Regions from separate parts of the Bacillus sp. NPDC094077 genome, predicted to be linked through region 2. Evidence: riboswitches for the same ligand, from Rfam matches in the RefSeq annotation. Region 2 holds a riboswitch; each other region holds the start of a gene.
What was found. Region 2 has a riboswitch for thiamine pyrophosphate ahead of tenA (thiaminase II). Riboswitches for the same ligand answer to the same signal wherever they lie in the genome.
Positions count from the first base shown of each region.

Region 1 (6,474 bases), on a different contig from region 2:
TTCTGGAAATAACGGATCACTATAGCCTATCCTTAGTTTCTCAGCCTGTAATATACGACTCACTGGCTCAGCATAAACATTAAAATCAAAACGGGACTGGGGTACATTATTAATCTTTTCAACCTTTTGCATTTTCTCCAATACTTTCTCTCGACTTTTTGCTTGTTTCGCTTTTCGAATTTTATTTTTTTGAATAAATGTTTCTAATTGGGCAATTTCTTTTTGTTGTTTCACATACGCCGATTGTAATTGTTTCCTTTGCAATTGATAACTTTGCAAAAACTTTTCATAATCTCCTACGTACCGCTTAACTTTCCGTTCTTCTAGATGATAAATAACATTCGTAATATTGTTCAAAAATACTTCGTCATGCGAAATGATAATATAAGCTTTTTCATACATTTTCAAATACGATTGCAACCATTCTATATGTGCTGTATCTAAATAGTTTGTTGGCTCATCTAGCAATAAAACATCCGCTTTTTCTAAAAGAAGCTTCCCAAGTAATAACTTTGTCCGCTGCCCTCCGCTTAACTTTGAAACATCTTTTTCCAACCCTATTTCAAACAAACCTAAACCGATTGCTACTTCTTCAATTTCTGTATGAATTTGATAGAAATTAGAGCTTTCCAATATAGTTTGTAATTCTCCATACCTTACTAACAGTTTTTCTACTTCTCCTGCTCCAGCCATCTCTTCTGCAATTTTTAACATTTCACATTCAATCGCATACAAATTAGAAAATGCACTTTGCAAGTATCCTTCAATTGTTATCCCTTGTTGTAAATCTATATACTGCTGTAAAAATCCAACCTTCACATGTGGAAACCATTCAATGTTCCCGTCATCATGTATAAGTTCTCCTGTTAAAATCCTTAACAATGTTGATTTTCCAATTCCATTTTTCCCTACTAACCCAACATGCTCGCCCTTTAATAGTCGAAAGCATGCATTATATAAGATGGTTTTCTCACCATACGAATGACTTAAATTTTCTACTGTTAATATACTCATTTTTTTCTCTCCTTTACTTATGATTCATAAGCTAAATAGAGAGAACAACAGTATAAGACCTTATTTAATTATACATATAAAAAATGGGTAAGGTGAATACACCTTACCCATTACATATTATCGTAAAAAAGGATTAAGGTTCTTTACCTGCTGTCTTCAATTTAGCTTAATCGTTAAAAATGGGCAGACTTCTCCCGTCTTAAGCTAAAACCATTTGAAGAACAGTTGATAAAGTCATTTTATCCTTTCACTCCTTTAACATTTGTTATATTAAGAGTATAAACTACTCTGTTATATTCTATTCTCTATTTTTTCTTTTGTTCCTTCTCATTCTTTTCATGTTCTATAAAAAAAGCTCTTACCAGCAATTATCTTAAAATCTGGTAAGAGCTTTTTCTATTTTTTCATATAAGGAGCTAATACTCTTAAAATCTCTTCCTTATCCTTCTTTAACTCAAGTGATGTTAACATATCCATCGTTCGCGGTCGAGGTAATTCCACTTGCACCTCGCCAACTATTGATGCTGGTCTTTGAGATAAAATAAATACGCGATCAGAAAGTAAAATGGCCTCATCTAAGTCATGGGTAACCATAACGATTGTTTGCTTTTCTTGGTGCCAAGAGTTTAAAAGCCAGCTGTGTACTTCCATTTTTGTAAATGCATCTAATTTTCCAAAAGGCTCATCAAGCAGCATAATTGGTTTTTCACATAAATATGTGCGAAGAAAGCTAATTCTTTGGCGCATACCACCAGATAGTGCATCTGGATAATGATCCGCGTATTCATCTAGCTCAAACTGCTTTAATGCTTCCATTCCTTCTGTTAACCTTTTCTTTTTAGATTTCCCTTCAATCTCCAACGGAAGAACAATATTTTGTAAAGCCGATCGCCACGGTAATAATAAATCTTGTTGCGGCATATAGCTTACCACATCTTGTTTTTTCACATGTTCCTCGTTATAAAATACCTCTCCGCTCGTTGGCTCTTCAACACTCGCGATCATATTTAACAATGTGCTTTTCCCACAACCACTTGGACCTACAAAAGAGACAAACTCTCCCTCCTGTATAGAGGCACTAATATTTTCTAATACATTCTTTCCATCGAAAGATTTCACAATATCTTTTATTTGTAATCCGCTCATTTTTCACTTGGAAGGAATTCATTTGTAAAAGCATCTTTTACATCAATTTTCTTTTTAATAACTTTGTTGTCATATAAAAAATTCATGTAATTCGTCCAAACTTCTTCCTTCTGTACTCCCCACGCTTTTGCATCATCTTGATACTTCGTACTTAACCACTTTTGACTTTCTTGTACTAATTCTTTATTCACATCTGGAACAGCTTTAATTAAAATATCAGCAGCTTCTTTCGGTTCTTTAATTGCGAAATTATAACCTTCTGTCGTTGCAGTCATAAACTTTTTCACAAAGTCTTTATCTTGCTTCGCATGCTTTTCACTTGTAATAATAACTGGGCTATAGAAATCAAGCGCTGGATCTAGATCCTTCACCATAATTGTATTTAACTCTTTTCCTTGACGCTTCGCTTCAATGCCATCCCAACCGTAATAAATCCATTCGAAATCTGCATCACGGCCGATTGATTTAAAGAAGTCTGTTTGTCCAAGAATAATTTTTTCGACTTTATTAAAATCAGCTTGATGTTTCTCCATAATCGTTTTTAACGTCGCTTCTTCTGCTGGTCCTCCCCAGCCGCCATAACGTTTACCCTCAAAATCTTTCGGTGACGTCATATTATCTTTTTTAAGCGATGCAAAGGCCGAAGTATTATGCTGAATAATCGCTCCTACAGACACAACTGGGATTCCTTCAACACGAGCTAATGTTACATTTTCCTGTGCACTTATCGCAAAGTCTGCTTTCCCAGAAGCAATCATCTGCTCTGCTGTTACATTGTCACCAGGCTGAATAATTTCTACATCTAATCCTTGTTTTTTATAATAGTCCTTAGTCTTCGCTACATATAAACCAGTATGGTTTGTATTTGGAAACCAATCTAATACTATTTTTACTTTTTGATCTTTACTTGCACTTTCTTCTTTCTTCGCCGGATTACACCCAGCCACACCTACCGCTAATAAGGTAGCTAACATAACTTTTAAACCTTTTTTCATTTTCTGCCGTCCTTTCTATATATCCATGGTGCTGTTATTCTTGCCATAAATTCCACAATAAAATACAGGCATAATGTCACCATGACGATAATTGCTGCAACACCAAATACTCGGGCAGTTAAAAAGGATTTTGTAGCTCTCGTAAGCATAACCCCTAAACCTTCACTTGCACCGAGCCATTCCCCGATAATCGCCCCCATTACGCTATATGTAACTGCAATTTTCAAACCTGAGAAAAAGTATGGAAGCACTGCTGGAAACTTTACTTTCTGATAAACTTGCCATTTCGTTGCTTTCATTGTTTGTAACAGTTTCAACATGTTTTTATCTACTGTTTGAAAACCTTCTAAAATGCTAAGAGCAATAGGGAAAAAACAAACGAGTATGACGACCATTACTTTTGGCAACATCCCATAACCAAACCAAATAATAAATAACGGCGCAAGTACAACGATTGGAATCGTTTGCGAAATAACGAGCAATGGGTTTATTAAAATACGAAATAAAGGTATAACGTCCATAATAATTGCGATGCTCGTCCCAAGTAAAATCGCAAAGAACAGTCCGATTATAACTTCCTGTAACGTTTGCATCGTATTTGGTAATAGTAAATCTTTCATTCCAATTAATTCTTGAACAATGGCAGAAGGCTTTGGTAAAATCCACGGTTCAATTTTAAATAATGAAACAGATCCTTCCCATATCGCAATGAGAAGGATAAGCCAAATGGTTGTAATTATTTTAGATTGCTTCTGGTTTTGCATATTCATCACGGTACTTCCAAACCTTTTCATCTATCGTTACACCAGTGCTTGGACGATAATGGATTTTAATAGAAGTAATCACTTCTTCAGCTCCAGCATCGACGCATGCTTGTTGCGCACGTTTAACGACATCAAGAAGTACATCTAATTCTCCTTCCAGCGTTGTTTCCATTGCCCCTACTTCATAACGCACTCCCGATTGTTGTACAACTTCAATTGCTTTATCAACAACAGAATATACATCTTTTGTTTTCGCTTGCGGTACTACTGAAAATGACATTGTAACTTGTTGTGACATAATAAAATCCCCCTTATGAAATTAAATTTTAAAACAAGAAAAGGCTTTCCTACTGCGTAGGAAAGCCTTGTATGCAAGTTATTATAGAATAACATATGCTACATCACTTTAAGTAACTCCCTACGCTGGCATTATCCAGATCAGGTTGAGGGTCGATGTTTACTTACATCCTCTCAGCCAATTGGCTCCCCGGTCCTTAATTCGTTTTCATTGTAGCATGATTTATTTTATTGAACAAACTAAACCATGCATATTCATTTCATTATTTTTGGAAAATATCCAACTTTTTCAGCATGAGCTAATAACTGCTGAATAAATTGTTTATTAATGGCTGGCACTACCAGTTCTTTTTTCTTAATCCATTCATTCGTTCTACGAGTACCCATTACGATTTCAGATTGCTGCGCTCCATCTCCTGCAACTTGAGAAGCAATTAGTTCTGCTATTACTTCATCTTCTTTCGCTAACTTAAGTCCAGTATCTATATATTGCGAGAGTGAAACCATTTCAAGGTTATATCCACATTCCTCAATTAGCTGTATAAAATGTTCAAATTCAATTTGATGCGGATGACAAATATGTAGCGTTTCCCCTACAATTTGTGCATCTTGCAAATACGCTACAATTGATTTACTAGCAAAATCAATTGGTGTAAAATCGATTTTCCACTTCACATTTGGAGCTTGTCCAATGAGTAACATCGCTTTAATAAGACGATAAAATGCATTTCCTTCAATATTTTGTTGGAATACACCTGTCTCTGAATGACATGCTAAATTACCTGCACGATAAATATTCCCTTGTATGCCGCCCTTCAAAGCTTCACGAACAAGATTTTCCGCCTGTAGTTTACTATCGGAATACACACTCTCTAACTCTACATTATAATTAAAATCACCAGTTTCCATATATGTATCCCATTGCTCTATTGCCAATTCTATCGGAATACCAATTGTTGAAATAAAGTGGAATGTTGCCCCTTCTTCCGTTAATGCTAGCATACGGCTTGTTCCATGAACGTTTACATTTGTAAACTGAGCTACATCTCCAAAGTGCCTTACATCTGCACCACAATGAATTACCGTATCAACTTTGGAACGAATAAATTTAAATTCTTCTTCATTCATACCAAGATACTCTGCTCCAAGATCACCAGGAACTGCTGTTATACGTTGTAGCCATTCTTTGCTTATATCATTAAAGTAACCTGTTAATGTATTAACAATTCTTTGTTGTATATCTTGCGTTGGTCTTACTAAGCAATAAATATGTGCTGTTGTATCTTTTAGTAACTCATACAATATGTGCGAACCTAAATAACCTGTAGCTCCCGTTAAAAAGATATTTGAAACTTTACCATTTTTCACCTCATTTATATGTGAAATTGGCTCTGGCTCATGAATTACTTTATATTCACGGAATACTTCTTCTTCCTCTACTTTTAATTCCCTTTGAATTTGTGCTAACCCATATATTGTTCTTTCCTGGAAGAAGTCTTGAATTGTTAAATGCGGGAAATCTTCTTTTAACAAGGTTAAAACTCGTAACACCTTCAACGAATGCCCACCAATTGTAAAGAAATCATCATGAACACCAATTCTCGAGATTCCTAATACATCAATCCAAGCTTTTGCTATTTTCTCTTCCGCTTCAGTAGATGGGGCAATATATTCTTGTAAACGAACTGGTTCATAGTCTGCTTCTAGTTGTGCTAATCGCTTCACATCAACTTTTTTATTTGGTGTAAGTGGCAGTTCATTAATATAGATTAATTTGGATGGCACCATGTAATCTGGTAACTGCTCTTGTAACTGATAGACTAATTCTGGTATTTCCTTTTTATCCAAAGTTGTATAGAATGCAATTAAATATTGGCTACCTTCCTTACTTTTCTTAGCAAAAACAGCATTTTCTTTTACATTATGATTTTGAGAAATTTTGCTTTGAATTTCTCCTAATTCAATACGATGTCCTCTGATCTTTACTTGATCATCTTTTCGGTGTAAAAATTCTATATTTCCATCCTCTAATAACTTAACTACATCACCTGTTTTATATATTTTAACTATAGGATTAAATGGATTTGGAACAAAAGCCTCAAGTGTTTTTTCAGGCTTATTAAAATACCCTTTTGCTAGTCCTACTGAATCTATATGCAATTCACCAGGTACACCAATTGGACAAAGATTCATATTCTCATCCAAAATCATAACTTGATAATTGGCACATGGCTTACCAATTGGAATACTCGCAACAT
Region 1 covers NZ_JBNNUF010000009.1:94,356-100,829, forward strand. The annotation lists gene ACQKNR_RS20400 (ABC-F family ATP-binding cassette domain-containing protein) at 1-1,014, opposite strand, end outside; gene ACQKNR_RS20405 (ABC transporter ATP-binding protein) at 1,411-2,160, opposite strand; gene ACQKNR_RS20410 (ABC transporter substrate-binding protein) at 2,157-3,155, opposite strand; gene ACQKNR_RS20415 (ABC transporter permease) at 3,152-3,925, opposite strand; gene ACQKNR_RS20420 (MTH1187 family thiamine-binding protein) at 3,897-4,217, opposite strand; TPP riboswitch at 4,318-4,419, opposite strand; gene ACQKNR_RS20425 (amino acid adenylation domain-containing protein) at 4,472-6,474, opposite strand, start outside.
Region 1: another riboswitch for thiamine pyrophosphate. It lies ahead of ACQKNR_RS20420 (MTH1187 family thiamine-binding protein); the one in region 2 lies ahead of tenA (thiaminase II).

Region 2 (6,474 bases):
TTCAAAATGGAGGTGTTGCCCGTATGAATGACCTGTGTTTCCCATATGACCTAGTAATTGTCCAGTTTGTACTTGATCACCAGCTTGTACAGTACGATCTTTCATATGAGCATAAACTGTTGTATATAATTTCCCGTTTATTTGATGGGCGATGAACACGACATTGCCATAACTAGCTGAATAATAAGATTTCACAACTTTACCTGCAGCGGCAGCTTGAATGGAGACGTTACCTTGTGCTGCAATATCTATTCCATAATGCATTTGCTCCCAGCGCATATCAAAGGTTGAGCTGATTTTTCCTTGAGTAGGGAATTTGAAAACTGCTGGAATAGCTGAAGATGAAGCTGTTTGAGCTTGTGATTGCTGTTGATTTTGTACCACATATTGTTTGGCTACATATCCGTATCCTGTGCCAAAACGAATTTTATACCAAGTTCCTACTGTTTCTACTACTTGTACCTGTGTACCGTTTTGTAAGGAACCAAGTAGAGCGCTACTTGTGCTAGCATTGCTACGTACATTCAATTTTGGCGTTGCAACAGTGTATTTCGTATTATTTTGAACTGTGATTCCTTTTACTAAAGGCTGAGATCCATTAGATATGAACGCTTTTTGTACATAACCTGTTTGGCCGTTATGTAAAATTTTATACCATTCGCCTTGCTCTCCTTGAACGGTAACGAACTTACCATTTGGTAATACATCTAAAATGGAAGATTCTAAATTAGGTTCAGAGCGAACGTTTAATGCATTAGTATTGACGATGTATTGATTATTAGATTGAAGTTTGTTTTTTAGTAGAATAGCATCTTTTTGTACATAACCTACTTTATTATTAACAGATACTTTATACCAATCATTAGTTGTTTCAAGTATGTTCACTTTCGTATTAAAGCGAATTGTATCAAGTGATGTGCTATTTGTGTTATCTTCTTTATGTAAGGCTACTTGATCGACTTTGACATATCCAGTTTTAACATTAGATAATTGTTCAGCGTTTGCTTTTTGTACATTTGTTTCTCCCATAGAAGGAAGTAATGAGGCAATTGCGACAGTAGTTACTGTTAGAGCAGTAGCTTTCATATTCATATAATAGAGACCTCCTCTAGTTGTATAGTTAGTTGTAATTTTATTATAGTATAAAGATATAATATAGTGGGTGTATTCACATAAATGTAATATGAAATCAATATAAAAATAAATTTTTTCAGGATAATGATGCCTTTTTATACAATTAATTGGGATTTTATTTTCTAAAATAGAATATAAGTATTGTATAACTTTGTTATTTTGTTGACAATTGAGAAAATTAAAACAGTTGATGATGTCTTATTAGGGTGTTATACTGACAGTGATAATTTTATAGTTTGCTAGGAGAGCTGGTGTTGCCAGCTGAGAGTGGGCCGTAAGCCTTTGATCCTTTTTATTACCTGATCTAGATTATGCTAGCGTAGGGAAGCAATTCGGACACTAATAATGAGTCCCCGTTTCTTTGCGTATAGAAACGGGGCTTTTTTATTTAAAAATTCCATATTGAAACCACTAGGGGTGCTTTTCGTGCTGAGAGAGGAATAATCCTTAACCCTTACAGACCTGATCTAGGTAATACTAGCGAAGGGAAGTGGAACAACGAATAAATTAACATTTTATTTGCTGTAGCCACTTCTTATATAGAGAAGTGGTTTTTTATTTAGATTCATATATTGAAAGGGGAAAGAGAAATGAAATTTTGCGATAGATTATTAGAAACTGTACAACCAGTTTGGGAGATGAGTCATAATCATCCGTTTGTAGTAGGTATGGGGGATGGCACGTTAGAAAAAGATAAATTTCAGTATTATATTATTCAAGATTATTTATATTTGTTAGATTACGCAAAAATATATGCTATTGGTGTTGTAAAAGCAACGAATCCTCAAGTGATGGCAAAGTTCGCTGAGCAAATTGACGGAATACTAAATGGAGAAATGACGATCCATAAACAGTATGCAAAAAGACTAGGTATTTCTGCACGAGAGATGGAATCTGCAAAACCATCAGCTAAAAATTTAGCTTATACAAACTATATGATGTCTGTATCTCAAAACGGCACACTTGCAGAATTAATAGCAGCACTTCTTCCGTGTATGTGGAGCTATTGGGAGATTGGAAAGCGTTTAAATGATATTCCTGGGGCAAGTGATCATGAGTTCTTTGGTGAGTGGATTCAAGGATATAGTTCTGAAGAATACGGTAACCTTTGTATTTGGTTAATAGATTTATTAAATGAGATGGCAGTAGGAAAATCAGAGAAAGAGCTAGATCGATTAGAGGAGATTTTCTTATATTCCAGTCGATTTGAATATTTATTCTGGGATATGTCCTATCGTAAGGAGATGTGGGGATTTGAGGAGCAAGAACATACTACAGTTTCATAATGTTTCTTTTTATTATGATGAGAAACCAATCATTCATGAATTAAATGCTTCTATACAGGACAAAGAGTTTGTGAGCATTATCGGACCGAGTGGTTGCGGAAAAAGTACTTTATTTCGCCTTATTACAGGCTTAGAAGAAGCAAGCACTGGACAGATAGAGCTGACAGAAACAAAGAACCATCCTGTAGGGTATATGCCCCAACAAGATATGCTCTTGCCGTGGAGAACAATTATTGAGAATGCTGCCTTACCGCTAGAGTGCCAAGGTGTGCAGAAGAAAGAAGCAAAAGTAAAGGCAAAGGAACTGTTACATAAATTTGGTCTACAAGGATACGAGAAGAAATATCCGAAAGATTTATCTGGAGGCATGAGGCAGCGCGTATCTTTTATCCGAACTTTATTAACAGGCGGGGAGATATTGTTATTAGATGAACCGTTTAGCGCGTTAGATGCTTTAACGAATGCTTCTTTACAAGAATGGTTGTTTGAACAATGGAAAGAGTGGGAAAAAACAATTTTATTTATCACTCATGATGTTGAAGAAGCACTGTTTCTTTCGAATCGAATTTTAGTAGTGGAACAGCAGCCGATAACGACTTTGACTGAGCGGATTGTGCCGCTTGACCATAACAGAACACGAAAGGATTTATATAAACCGGAAGTGTTAGCGCTGAAAGATGAGCTTCTTAGTATGTTACAAAGGCAGGTACTCGTATGATGAACCGTTTGAAAGAATTAGTTCCTGCCATTACACTTTCTAGTATTTTACTTGCTGTGTGGGAAATAGGCGCAAGAATTGTAGATGAGATGTATATTTTACCGTCACCGTCTGCAATTGTAATGAAGATATGGAAACTAAAAGATATATTATTTACGGTTCATTTGCCAGCAACATTATACGTCGTTTTAATAGGTGTTGTTATTTCTATCGTATTAGGTGTAGGGCTAGCGATGCTAATGAATGCGAGTACATGGATGGAAAGAGCATTTTATCCTTTACTAGTTGCTTCACAAACCATTCCGATTACTGCGCTTGCTCCGTTATTTGTTTTATGGTTTGGATACACCATCTGGAGTAAGGTTGTTGTTACAGTTTTAATTACGTTTTTCCCGATTGCGGTCAATACGTATGACGGACTGCGCAGTACAAAAAAAGAATGGGAGGAGCTCTTAGTTACATATGGAGCAACGAAAAAAGATGTTTTTCTTAAATTAAAGTTGCCGTCGGCTCTTCCTTATTTTTTCTCAGCTTTAAAAATTGCAGTTCCACTTAGTGTGATTGGTGCAGCTATTGGAGAATGGCTCGGTGCACAAGCTGGGCTTGGATATTTCAGTAAGAGAATGATGACGCAGTTAGACGGAGCTGGTGTATTTGCACCCATTGTATTGTTATCATTATTAGCTATTTTCTTCGTCATACTTATTTCTATATTAGAAAAGAAATTCATTAGTTGGAGGAAGCATTCATGAAATTATTAAAACGCATCTTTGTGTTTACATTATTAGTTGCAATGATTGCGGGATGTTCGAGTAATTCAGCATCAGATAAAAGTAAAAAAGAGAAAGAAATAACAGTCATGCTAGATTGGTACCCAAATGCGGTACACAGCTTTATTTATGCAGCAATTGAAAAAGGCTACTTTAAAGAAGAAGGAGTAAAGGTGAATATTAAATTCCCTTCCAATCCGACTGATCCATTAACGTTAGCGGCTGCAGGAAAAGTAACGGTTGGCTTATATTATCAGCCAGATGTTGTTATGGCAAGAGCAAATGAGCAAATTCCAGTGAAATCAATTGGGGCTGTCGTACGTTCGCCATTAAATCATGTCGTATCGCTGAAATCAGCAGGCATTCAATCACCGAAAGATTTAGAAGGAAAAACAGTAGGATACTCTGGAACACCTTTAAGTGAAGCGTATTTAAAAACGATGGTAAAAGAAGCTGGTGGTAATCCAGATACAGTGAAAGTAGTCGATGTTGGATTTGATTTAGTACCAGCATTAATTACAAAAAAAGTAGATGCTGTAACAGGAGCATACATTAACCATGAAGTACCTGTTATGCGTCATGAAGGGCATGAACCAGCGTACTTTAATCCAGCTGATTACGGTGTACCGAATTATCATGAACTTGTGTTTGTAACAGGTGATAAAACGTTGAAAAAAGATAAAGAAGCGTTGCAAGCCTTTTTACGTGGGGCGAAAAAAGGGTATGACTTTATGAAGAAAAACCCGGATGAAGCATTAAATATTTTATTAGATCATCAAGAAAAAGAAAACTTCCCGCTTGTGCCAGAAGTTGAAAAAGAAAGTATGAAAATTTTATTAGAGAAGATGGAAATGAAAGATGAGCCATTCTTATCGGATTCAAAAGAGTCGTGGGAGAAACAAAATAAATGGTTGAAAGAAAAAGGAATGACGAAAGAAATCATTCCAGCTGATGAATTATTTGAAAACATTTTAAAGTAGGCGAATGAATATGAAAAATGAGCTCCATGTAATCTCAAATGGCCATATGCCATTCGAAGGGTTAGTGAATGTAGCGATGCAAATTGAGAGTGAGATTGATTATTTGCATATTCGTGAGCGTGAGAAAAGTACGAAGGAATTATATGAAGGAGTGGAAAGCCTTTTAACGAAAGGTTTTCCAGCTTCTAAAATTGTTATAAACGATCGAATTGATATCGCTATTCTATTAAATATTCCTCGTGTTCAACTAGGATACCGAAGCGTAGATGTAAGGTTAGTGAAAGAAAAGTTTTCTTATTTGCATGTCGGTTATTCCGTACATTCGTTAGAGGAAGCGATAGTAGCATTTAAAAATGGAGCAGATTCACTCGTTTATGGTCATGTATTTCCGACGGATTGTAAAAAAGGTGTGCCAGCGAGAGGGCTTGAAGAAATTGCAGACATTGCAAGGTGTTTATCCATACCGATTATGGCAATTGGAGGAATCACTCCAGAAAACACAGCGGACGTTCTTACTAACGGTATAAGTGGTATAGCAGTTATGTCTGGAATTGTAAGTAGTAGTAACCCGTATAGCAAAGCGAAATCTTATAAGGAATCAATAAGAAAGTGGGCGGAAAAACATGTGTGAGAAGTATGATGTAGCGATTATTGGTGGTGGTGTAATTGGTAGTTCAGTTGCACATTTTCTAGCAGAAAGAGGACATAAAGTAGCAATTATAGAGAAGCAAAGAATTGCATCTGAAGCTTCGAAAGCTGCCGCTGGTTTACTGGGTGTTCAAGCAGAATGGGATGCGTATGACCCGCTATTTGAATTTGCTAGAAAAAGCCGAGCTATATTTCCACAACTTGCAGCAGGTTTACGTGAGAAAACGGGTATTGATATTGGATATGAGGAAAAAGGGATATATCGCATCGCTCAAAATGAAGATGAGAAAGAGAGAATTCTTCACATTATGGATTGGCAGCAGAAAACAGGTGAAGATTCCTATTTTTTAACGGGAGACCATTTGCGAGAAAAAGAGCCATTTCTATCTGAATCCATTATCGGAGCGGTATATTATCCGAAAGATGGTCACGTTATTGCACCAGAGCTTACGGAAGCATTCGCACATTCTGCAGCAATTTCCGGTGCTGATATATATGAACAGACAGAAGTGTTTGATATTCGTATTGAAAATAATAAAGTGACCGGAATTGTTACAAGCGAAGGTATTATCACATGTGAGAAAGTTGTTATTGCGGGAGGTTCATGGAGCACGAAGCTACTACGTTATTTTCACCGCGATTGGGGGACATACCCAGTGAAGGGTGAAGTGGTTGCAGTAAGAAGTAGAAAGCAACTATTGAAAGCTCCTATTTTCCAAGAAAGATTTTACATCGCGCCGAAACGTGGTGGACGTTATGTAATAGGGGCGACGATGCATCCTCATATGTTCAATAAGTCTGTACAACCAGAAAGTATTACTTCCATATTAGAGCGTGCTTATACAATATTGCCGGCTTTAAAAGAAGCAGAGTGGGAAAGCGCATGGGCAGGATTAAGACCACAATCGAATCACAAAGCTCCTTATATGGGAGAGCAT
Region 2 covers NZ_JBNNUF010000007.1:239,499-245,972, reverse strand. The annotation lists gene ACQKNR_RS18605 (SH3 domain-containing protein) at 1-1,092, opposite strand, end outside; TPP riboswitch at 1,366-1,477, shown strand; TPP riboswitch at 1,538-1,640, shown strand; gene tenA (thiaminase II) at 1,725-2,420, shown strand; gene ACQKNR_RS18595 (ABC transporter ATP-binding protein) at 2,389-3,138, shown strand; gene ACQKNR_RS18590 (ABC transporter permease) at 3,138-3,890, shown strand; gene ACQKNR_RS18585 (ABC transporter substrate-binding protein) at 3,887-4,888, shown strand; gene tenI (thiazole tautomerase TenI) at 4,899-5,519, shown strand; gene thiO (glycine oxidase ThiO) at 5,512-6,474, shown strand, end outside.

Region 3 (5,001 bases), on a different contig from region 2:
TGTTGCACTTTTAGCTTTACAAACCGTATTTTTTTATTATTTGATGTGAATTCTGGAGTAGAAATCAATATCATGCCCCGTTTTCGTCTTAAAAGTAAAGGAATATCAGGATGGTTATATTCTTGATAGAATCTCCGAATGCCTACTGAAACATTTAATAATGGGACATTCTCGCCTCCGCGAGTTATACATTCAAGTCGATATACATAGGCGAAAAAATCTTGTGTTTTTTCATCTTTAATTGGCTCTGACATAACTTCACAGATATTTTGTGATCTAAGAGGAGAAAAATAGATTTCTTCATTTGTATTTTCTAATTGTATAGGGCGTTCACAAAAAATATGTGAAATTAAAGCTGGTATCCACTTAGAAAACGTTTCATTATCATGTAATACAGGTAAATTAGAAATCGAATCGTAATGCCATTCATATTTTGGCGGTTCTATTAATTGATTCGGTTTCCAATCATGAATAACCTCATACCAGCTTTGGAAAATATAATCAAGTTGTTCTTGTTTAATTGGTTCTTTGGATACAATCCATGGTGTATTTTCATTTAATACATACGGATTATGCTGAATAAATAATATATCTGAAAACATATCATACAGTCTTTCGTTTAAACGTTTCAGCTTACTCGTTAATAAAAATGTCTTATAATGTATCTCAACAATGTCCAACCATTCAATAGGGAAATATATAAATGATACATGTTCATTAAAAAGTGGTTCTACTATATTTTCAAATGTTAATAAGCGTAATTTTTCCATGTAATGAATACTTCCTTTCTTCATTTGTCTTGATCATCAAAAAATAGAAAAAATAATTACTTTGTATACATCCTAATCTAAGAAATTTAAACCCAAGTGCTTTAAAGAAAATAAAATAAATCGCTTTATGACAATATTACACTATAAATTCCTTACTTTTAAAAGTAAGGAATAAAAATCTAATTTTATTTATGTCATATTTTCCATTAATATCCCTCCTCAAGAATGATTATATTATATTTATATATAACGTATTTATAATTTACGTATTTTTTACATAAAATATACATAAGAAGAGGTATTGCATAAGTACATGCAATACCTCCACTAAACTTTTTATCTAATAGTATCTTTTTCTTCTATATTAATCGGCCACTTTTCTAAAGTGTAAGCCATTTCCCAAAATGAATATTCATATTGACTACTAATTATAAAGTGCTGTTTCATTCGCTTACGATTTGCCTCTGTTACTTTTTCAGCGATAGCATCTAATCGTACAATTTGTTCTTCAACTAACGTACGGAACCAATCAGATCCATAAGCAGAAATCCATTCCCTATAAATTGGCTCTTCCGGCTGACACCCTTTTAAACGTTCACCAATTTCGTAATATAACCAATAACAAGGTAAAATTGCTGCAATGATATCTCCTAAATGTCCTTCATACGCAGCACGATACATATGTGAGGTATACGCATATGCAGTTGGCGCAGGGATAAAATTATCTTTTTCTGCTCTTGTTATCCCTAACTTCTTGGCAAAATTCTCATGTAAGGATAATTCCGCCTCATATGTATTTTGGGCATGGTGTGCCATACGAGCTGTCGTTTCTAATTCAAGAGCCTTTGCAGCTCCTAAAGTTTGTACTCTAGCAAAATGACTCAAATAATACGAATCTTGAAGCACGTAATATCGAAAACTAGCTAAATCTAATGTTCCCTCACCAAGTTTTTTTACAAAAGGATGATTAAAACTTGCCTCCCAAATAGAATTTACTTCTTTACGTAATGTTTGTGAAAAAGTCATTTGAATCCCTCCAATAATGTATAAAATATAAGTATTTATCCACAGTTATTAAGGCTGGAAAATAAAAAAACTTTCTTTACAGGCGTAAAGAAAGTGAAATAGACAATATTAATTTATTCATTAAATATGACCGTCTTCCCACTTCCCTACGCTGGCATTAACCAGATCAGGTACTAAGAGTTTCAAAATTATATTTGATCTCAGCCTATAAAAGGCCCCCCTAGTGGATAAATATTTAGTTTTCATATTCATCATAGCATACTTCATAGAAGCCTCAAAATTATTGACTTTTACTTGTAGACTATAAAATGAAACTTAAATCAGCAGTGATTTTTTCCATCCTAACCGATTATTAACCCTGACCTATCATGCTGCGCGCAAATGGTATGATATTAAACACTTTACTTAATATGTACATTGAGAAAGATAATATACTATTTTTTCAACTCTCACACGGTTTATATAAGTTTCGCATAATAAAAAGCACTCCATAAGGAATGCTTTAATTAAAATATTAATATACTCGAACGCCATACGTCCTTTACTCTTACCGCTATTTTCTTTTCCATTAATATTCACCCACATCCAATATTACTATTTCAACAAAATAAAAAGGAAATTCTTCAACCATGTCGAAATATGTTACATGAAAATGAGGTGAGAACATGGCTGGCATTACTTTTTATAATCTTAATGGTGCACCTATAGCGTATTGTGAAGATGGCACCCATAATTATTTTTGTCTTAATGCTCCACGTCTACGTTCATAACGTGGGCCACGAATTCCCATTAAATCTTCAATGTCACGAGTACTTAATTTCTCTTTTCGTTTTTTCTTGTTTTTCTTCTTTGCTTGGTTTGATTGCCTTTTCCACTCACGTAGCTGATCTCTTAGCGCCTTCATTTCCCCATCTCCCTTTTCAAAATAAAAAGGACACCTATTCCTAAAACAGCTTTATTTGCCGCTTTAATGAATTGGTGTCCTCTAGTTTCCTAGCCGGACGATATTTGTTTTTCGTTCACTTTAAAATACCAGCTTGTACAAAAATATTACTCATATCTTTTTCCGTTGTAAATAACAAACCCTACTGGATGATGGGTAAAATGCAAAACTGGATCACCAGGATTTCCAATTGAAGGATATGCATGATTTTTATCAATATAGACTCCCTGTAATTCAATTGGATTACCTGATTCTAGACCACTAATGGCTCCCCAAAACCCTCGTCATCTCCGTAACGAATAGCACAGAATAGCTCATCTGGAATCGTTGATACCTCTACACCACTTGCATGTATAACTGATATATTATTAATTAATAGATGATAATGCATTACACCCTTTATTTCTACATCTTTTTCACGCTCTTTTATACTACCTGTAACATGTATAACGTGTTTTGTAGTTTCCATACTACCACTCCTTTTTCTAATTAACGACCTGTCCACATATCTTGAACAATTCCATTTTTAAATAATTCATATGGAAAATAACAATATCCTTTATCTCCCCAGTCTTCTCCCCAGCTGTTTCGAATAATAACAGTTTGCTTATTATCATCATATCCAACAGCACAAACAGCATGTCCTGCCTGTTGATCATCTTCAACAATTACATCATCCGTTCCTGATACCGGAACTATGCCAGTCTTTTTAACTTCTTCTGACATAAAAGATTTTGGCACAGCAAATCCAAGTACAACAACTAATCCATGAGCAAGCGCAGCCTTTAATCTCGATAAATCTTGAATACGATAGTAGGTTCCAATTTTATAAAGCGCAGCATCGGATTCAGCCTTTGAAGATGGCTTATCTCTAAAATTCTCAGTATAAGGAAAATCCTCTTCAGGGCATACCCCAATGTTTTTAAGAACATCCATACCATCACGAACAATCGCTCCGCTATCTTCCTGAATATGTCCTTCTATTTCTCGCTCATGATAATATAAAAACAAACGAGATAAGCAAGTAAATGGGCGACCTGATTGTAATAATAGGTATTCTCGTAACCCTGAAACAATTGCATTTGCCGTACAAGAGCCTATATTCCATTGGTTTACTATACCTGACATCTTAGAACGAAGATCGACTTGCGTTGGCAGATCCCCCTCATTACTAAATAAGTAACTCCGAAACATTTTGTCTCTTAAATCAACAGGGTCTTTTCTTACATTAAGGTACTTTACAATGTCTTTGTTACTGGTAAGACTGAAATTTGATTCATTTGAGCTCATATGCAGAAATCCATCCTTTCTTTATATCTAGATAATTCATTCGGTTTATATACTTAACTTAAAAATTAAAATTATACCTTTTTAATTTTAATTTTAATTTCATTTGCATTTAATACATCCGCATGTTTAATTATTTATCTTTTTAATTATCAACTTCCTTTAATTTCTATTTTCAAGTTATCTCGTAACCACTTGAACTCTATATCTTTTTTCTCCCTTGTTTGTTTCGATTGCTTTTTCCGTTCACGTAATTGATCTCTTAGTACCTTCATTCCTTCATCTCCCTTTTCAAAATAAAAAGGACACCTATTCCTAAAACAGCTTTCATTGCTGCTTTAATGAATTGGTGTCCTCTAGTTTTCTAGCCGGACTTAATTCAAATATTATTTTAAATATCCCAATAGTCACTATTAACGTCATTAGTATATTTACTGATTTTCTTCTCTTTTCCACACTTTTCACATTTATAATAACTAACTATCCCCATCTTACCAGTTTTAAAATCTTCACTATCTTGACTTTTAATAAGTTTATATCTATGTATACATTTAGGTTCTTTTAATTTATTCATCCAATTTCCTAACATAAATTAATCACTCTCTTCTTGAAGATATTCCTTCTATTCCCATACCCTTAAGAATACCTTAGAAAAGATTCCCAATCAACGGAGCATAGTATCTTATTTTTCTATATACAAAAGGATGATTTTATATGAACAAGTTTCGAAAGAAGATGATTAAATCTTTACAAACATTTTGGGGATGCTTATCATTCGGTGTATTAATGTTTGCTATCTTCTTAATTATGAATCTAACAGATACACCTTTAAATACATTAAGCTGGAGAGATTGGCTAGGTTCTGCAGTAGGCGCAGCTATTAACGTATATCCCAGCTCATGCGCTATAATCGCTCCATAATAGATAATGTCCCCTAGCTCTAAGGGTAATTTATAAGTATTTCCGTCCTCTTCT
Region 3 covers NZ_JBNNUF010000002.1:363,034-368,034, reverse strand. The annotation lists partial or broken gene ACQKNR_RS06715 (pPIWI_RE module domain-containing protein) at 1-770, opposite strand, end outside; gene tenA (thiaminase II) at 1,107-1,796, opposite strand; TPP riboswitch at 1,923-2,028, opposite strand; gene ACQKNR_RS06705 (hypothetical protein) at 2,530-2,700, opposite strand; gene ACQKNR_RS06700 (hypothetical protein) at 2,993-3,208, opposite strand; gene ACQKNR_RS06695 (C1 family peptidase) at 3,229-4,029, opposite strand; gene ACQKNR_RS06690 (hypothetical protein) at 4,179-4,301, opposite strand; gene ACQKNR_RS06685 (hypothetical protein) at 4,418-4,615, opposite strand; gene ACQKNR_RS06680 (hypothetical protein) at 4,741-4,947, shown strand; partial or broken gene ACQKNR_RS06675 (nucleoside triphosphate pyrophosphohydrolase family protein) at 4,908-5,001, opposite strand, start outside.
Region 3: another riboswitch for thiamine pyrophosphate. It lies ahead of tenA (thiaminase II); the one in region 2 lies ahead of tenA (thiaminase II).

Region 4 (6,474 bases), on a different contig from region 2:
TTTAGTAAGTTTATCACTGTTCTTAAAAGTATGGCAGCCGAAAGAGATTTATCAATCTAAACAAGCAAATAGTGAAGTAGCAGCAACAACGACATCTATGCCAAAGCTAACGGTAGGAAAAGTAGTGAAAGCATGGTCTCCGTTCATTATTTTAACGGTGATGGTTGTGATTTGGAGTCAAAACTTTTTTAAAGCATTATTCGCTCCAGGAGGCGCTTTAGAGAGTCTCGTATTTAAGTTTGAAATTCCAGGCTTGCACAATTTAGTCATGAAAGCAGAGCCAATTGTAAATAAACCAACGCCTTATGAGGCAGTTCTGAAATTAGATATTTTATCAGCGACTGGAACAGCAATTTTAATTGCGTGTATCATTTCTATCTTTATTTTGAAGATGAGTGCAAAAGACGCAGTAGTGACATTTAAAGAAACGTTAAATGAATTAAAAATGCCAATTCTATCAATTGGATTCGTATTAGGATTCGCATTTATTGCAAACTATTCTGGTTTATCTTCTACATTAGCGTTAGCGTTAGCAGGAACCGGCGCACTATTCCCGTTCTTCTCACCATTCTTAGGGTGGATTGGCGTATTCTTAACTGGATCTGATACGTCAGCGAACGCATTGTTCTCGAATTTACAAGCAATTACAGCACAGCAAGTTGGTGTATCTGAAGTACTTCTCGTTGCGGCAAATACAACAGGTGGTGTAACGGGTAAAATGATTTCTCCACAATCGATTGCGATCGCTTGTGCGGCAGTTGGACTTGCGGGAAAAGAATCGGATCTGTTCCGCTTTACGGTGAAACATAGTTTATTCTTCGTTATAATTGTTGGAATTATGACGTATGTGCAGGCTTATTATTTAACTTGGATGATTCCGTAATTGAAAAAGAAATAACCTTTCCATTTTTCAGATTATCGTGTATGATTGGAAAGTATTGAAAATTAAATCAGTGATAAACTAGGGGTGCCTAACGTATGCGTAGGCTGAGAGAGAAGCGCGTGAACTTCTTAACCCTTTGGACCTGATCTGGCTCGTACCAGCGTAGGGAAGTTAACGGCTTTACATAATGATGTCTTTATGAGCCAGGTCCTTATTTTTTTATGGACCTGGCTCTTTTTATTTTGGCATGCGCTGGCCATATCTCGTCCTTGTCACGTACAGGGGGGCAATAAAGGTTATGAAACAGTCTGTTTCAGCTGAGCAAATCGAATTGAAATCGAGTTTACCAGGGAGTAAGAAAGTGTATGTGGATGGACCACGTGAAGGTATGAAAGTGCCGATGCGTGAGATTGAACAAAGTGATACAAATGGTGTTTCGAATCCGCCGATTCGTGTATATGATACGAGTGGTCCTTATACGGATCCCGCGTATAAAGTGGAGCTGGAAAAGGGGATTCCGACGCCGCGTCACTCTTGGATCGTTGAGCGCGGAGATGTAGAAGCATACGAAGGGCGTGAAGTGAAACCAGAGGATGACGGTGTAAAAGTGGCTTCGAAACATACACCTGTTTTCCCACAAATGGATCGTAAGCCGCTTAGAGCGAAGCAAGGGGGAAACGTTACGCAAATGCATTATGCACGTAACGGTATGATTACGTCTGAGATGGAATATGTTGCAATTCGTGAAGGGGTAGAGCCTGAGTTTGTTCGTAAGGAAATTGCGGAAGGTCGTGCCATTTTACCAGCGAATATTAATCATCCGGAAGCAGAACCGATGATTATCGGACGTAACTTCCACGTGAAGGTAAATGCAAATATCGGAAACTCTGCTGTATCTTCTTCGATTGCAGAAGAAGTAGAGAAGATGACGTGGGCAACGCGCTGGGGTGCAGATACGATTATGGATTTATCTACAGGTAAAAACATTCATACGACGCGTGAGTGGATCATTCGTAATGCACCTGTACCAGTTGGAACAGTGCCAATTTATCAAGCGCTTGAAAAAGTAAACGGAATTGCAGAAGATTTAACGTGGGAAGTATATCGTGATACGTTAATTGAGCAAGCGGAGCAAGGTGTTGATTATTTTACCATTCACGCTGGTGTATTACTTCGCTACATTCCAATTACTGCAAAGCGGACGACAGGTATCGTTTCGCGCGGGGGGTCAATTATGGCGCAGTGGTGTTTATTCCATCATAAAGAAAACTTCCTATATACTCATTTTGAAGAGATTTGTGAAATTATGAAACAGTACGATGTATCGTTCTCTCTTGGAGATGGATTACGTCCAGGTTCGATTGCAGATGCAAATGATGAAGCGCAGTTCTCTGAGCTTGAGACACTTGGTGAATTGACGAAAATTGCTTGGAAACATGATGTGCAAGTTATGATTGAAGGACCCGGTCATGTACCGATGCACTTAATTAAAGAGAATATGGAGAAAGAACTTGATATTTGTCAGGGTGCGCCGTTCTATACACTTGGACCGTTAACGACAGATATTGCACCAGGTTATGACCATATTACATCTGCAATTGGGGCTGCGATGATTGGTTGGTTTGGAACTGCGATGCTTTGTTATGTAACACCGAAAGAACATTTAGGTTTACCGAATAAAGATGATGTTCGTGAAGGTGTTATTACGTACAAAATTGCAGCGCATGCGGCTGATCTTGCGAAAGGTCATAAAACGGCTCATCAGCGTGATGATGCACTTTCAAAAGCACGCTTTGAATTCCGCTGGCGCGATCAATTTAATTTATCTTTAGATCCTGAACGCGCGATGGAGTATCATGATGAAACATTACCAGCAGAAGGAGCGAAAACGGCTCATTTCTGTTCCATGTGTGGGCCGAAGTTTTGTAGTATGAGAATTTCACACGATATTCGTGAATATGCGAAAGAAAATGATTTAGAAACGACAGAAGCAATTGAAAAAGGAATGAAAGAGAAAGCGAAAGAATTTAAAGACACTGGTAGTCATTTATACCAATAACACGTTACACCTCTTTACTCGATTGATCACACTGTAGTACCTAACTTAAATATAGAAGAAGCCCCCTTTGCTAAGACGGTAGCAAAGAGGGCTTCTGTTTTCTTTATAAGGCAAAGAAGAGGTGTACCCAGTAGTATAAGAGGAATAATGTGACGACTGTTGTGAGAGGAATAACGATGAGAGATACACTTAAATAATCTTTCCATTTTACTTTAATTTTGTTTTGTTTCAGAATATACATCCAGATGAGGGAAGCTAACGTACCGATTGGTAATAATAGTGAACCGATGTCACTACCAATAATGTTTGCGAGGTAGATTGTTTTTAATGTGACTGGGTCTAGTCCCATTTCTGTTAATGTAATTGTACCAATCATAAGTGCAGGGTGGTTATTGAAGACGTTAGAGAGGATGGATACAAGTCCGCCCATTGCAAAGCTAGCATAGAGTAAATGCTGACTTACAACTGGCTCGAGCCATTGCACAAGTGCGGCTGTTAACCCTGCGTTGTGGAGTCCGTAAATAATGACGTACATAGAGAAGGCGAAAATTAAAATATGCCACGGTGTCTTTTTCAAAATATCGATAGGGTTTGTTCGTAAGTAGTACCATCTCCAGATGAGGAGAACGAGGGAACCGAGTACTGCAACAATTTCGATTGGGATAGATAAGAAGGATGCAACGAACAGAAGACAGCGCATAAGGAAGACGAAACCTAATACTTTTAACATGAATCTTGTACGTTTTTGTTTCGTATCAACAGAGTTTTTTCCTTTTAACGGATGGAAGTTTTTCGTGAAGAAAATTTCTTCAATATCATATGAAGAAACAGGTAATTTTTTTGGGAGTTTTTTCTTTAAAACTGTATACATGAGCCATGACATAAACAATAACCCTAATGTTGCAGGTACAAACATCATAGCAGTATGCATATAAAGAGTCATATGGACGATGTTTAATGCAATTAAGTTTACGATATTACTTACACCAATTGGTGCACTAGATGCAGTAGCGATTAAAGCACCACTTAATAAATAAGGGATTTGTTGATGAGGTTTTAATTGAAGGTTTTTCAGAAGTAGAATTAAAATTGGAGTTGTAATTAAAATACTACCGTCATTATTAAATAAAAGAGTCATAAGGAAACATAGTAATTGAATGTACCAGTATAGGCGGTGGCCGGAACCTTTCGCTAGATTTGCGAGTTTTGCTGCAGCCCAATGGAAGAAGCCGAAGCTTTCTAATATAACTGCCATAACGATGGTCGCTAATATCGTTATGGAGGCACCTCCGATTTTACTGATAATGTCCATGACGTCTGGCTTTGATACAAGGCCAGTAATTAGGATAATACCAGCGCCGATTGCTGCTGGCCACGCTTCGTTTAAGCCACGGGGCCGCCAAAAGATAACAATCATCGTTAAGAAGAATACAATAATAGTAATCCATATTTCAATGCTCATATTTTGCCTACCTTTCTATTTTTTCTTGAACAAATGTAGCTTGTCTCAAGTTAGTATATTCGGCGGAAAATAAGAAGAACTAGACGGATAATGGAATAAAGTGAATATGTGTTTTTTAAGCTATGGGAAAAGTGTCTCTAGTAGTGGAATAACTATTGTGAGAGGCGTCTATAAATTTTTGGGAGAACGGGAAAATAGTAAATGAAATTTATATTAGCGGTTATTTGAATATTGACCGCAACTCAAAATATATCAGCGATTTTTGAAATATATCGATTTACCGACAAAACATGACAAAGAATAATAAGAGAAGCCTATCCCAAAATGTCTTTTGGAATAGACTTCCCACTTTATTATTTTTCCTTCAAAAAAGTTCGATCCTTCAAGAATAAATTCCAGAAGAAAATAAATCCAGGAAGTAAAATTGCGATTCCAATTGCATATAGAATCAGTAGTGCATAGAATGTTTCGGGCGTCGTAAAGCTTGTAAATACAGTTACGTCAGGATAAATAATATATGGTAAATGTGCAACACCGTAAGCGTAGCTTGCAAATGCATATTGAGCGATGACAGCTAAAACGGCAATACGAGGATATCCTAGTGTACTGTACTTCTTGTTTGTCCACCAAAGAGAAGAGTACCCGATAATGAATAAAGCGATAGAAACTGTAAACCATGGGAATTGCTTTACTAGCCCTTGCATAAGCCAGTGTGTTTCTGGATCCATTACAACGAGGGCGATAATCGCAGTAACGAGCGTTGCAGGTCCAAGGATAATGGCATTTCTTCTATAAATTTTATACGTATCTTCTGAACTTTGTTCTCTAGCAAAATCAGCAAGGAAGAGAGATGATAGAAAGAGTTCCGAGGTTAGTCCAAAGAGCATATAACAATAGATAACAGGGCTAGAAAGAAGCTTTCCGTAAAGGAGGACTTCTTTTCCTTCAGACATTGTAATATAGGCTCCCTCTGTAACAGGTAAAACGGTAATTAATAGGGCTGGAATTAAGAGCCCCGTAATGCCTGAAATAATCCGCAGGAGGTGCTGGTACTTTGGCAGGGAGTAAGCAAATACCATAAATGTACTGCGAATCGCAATAAGTACTAAAATTAACATAACTGGTACGAACATCACTGTGGCGAGAGTAAAAGCAGCTTTTGGAAAGAAGCCGAGAAAAGCGACCACGACAAAGACAAGAAACGTATTTGTTACTTCCCAAGTTGGTGATAAGTATCGATTGGCAAGCTTGGCAGCGAGTGTTGGATGTTTCGCGTATACCATGCCCCAAAAACCCGCTCCAAAATCAATGGACCCTAATATACTGTATACGAAAATAAGAGCCCATAAGATGATAATTGCAATACTTTCCTCATGCACGAGAATCGCCTCCTTGGTGATGTAAATCATTCTTTAACGGATGTCTCTTAAAGAATGTCCGTAGTACAAAGACTGTTAAAATAGCAAGTCCGATATATAAAATGATGAATAGAATAAATAAAGGACCGACGAAATCAGCGCGTGTAGAAGCATCGACTGTACGTTGCATACCATAAATTGTCCACGGTTGACGACCGCTACAGCTGAAAATCCATCCGAATTCAATACCGAGCATCATAACTGGTCCACATGCGGCAGCACCCCAAAGAAGCCATTTCGGTAATTCCGTGCCTTTTTTTCGGTAAATAAAGTACCAATATAAGAGAGCAATTGCTGCAACTGCAAAGGTAAAGGCAGCGGTGCCGACCATTAAGTTGAACAGTGTATGTGTATAAAATGGTGGCCATGTTTCTTGCGGAAATTCCTTTAGCCCTTTTACGACAGTGCTAGGGTCTAGTCCCACTAATAAGCTAAGCATGTTCGGAATTTCCAGTGCATAGTTTAGTTCGAGAGTGTTAGGATCCACAACCCCGCCGAGTGATAACGGTGCATGTGATGTCGTTTCAAATAAAGCTTCAGCAGATGCAAGTTTTTCAGGTGAATGCTTATGTAAGGCAATCGCCGATTCGTGTCCCGAAAGCCACATCGTAGCACCTGTAATAAATGTCACGACAAGTCCTAGCAGCAATCC
Region 4 covers NZ_JBNNUF010000004.1:141,076-147,549, forward strand. The annotation lists gene lldP (L-lactate permease) at 1-883, shown strand, start outside; TPP riboswitch at 954-1,069, shown strand; gene thiC (phosphomethylpyrimidine synthase ThiC) at 1,182-2,942, shown strand; gene ACQKNR_RS12470 (arsenic transporter) at 3,046-4,404, opposite strand; gene ACQKNR_RS12475 (cytochrome d ubiquinol oxidase subunit II) at 4,758-5,783, opposite strand; gene cydA (cytochrome ubiquinol oxidase subunit I) at 5,776-6,474, opposite strand, start outside.
Region 4: another riboswitch for thiamine pyrophosphate. It lies ahead of thiC (phosphomethylpyrimidine synthase ThiC); the one in region 2 lies ahead of tenA (thiaminase II).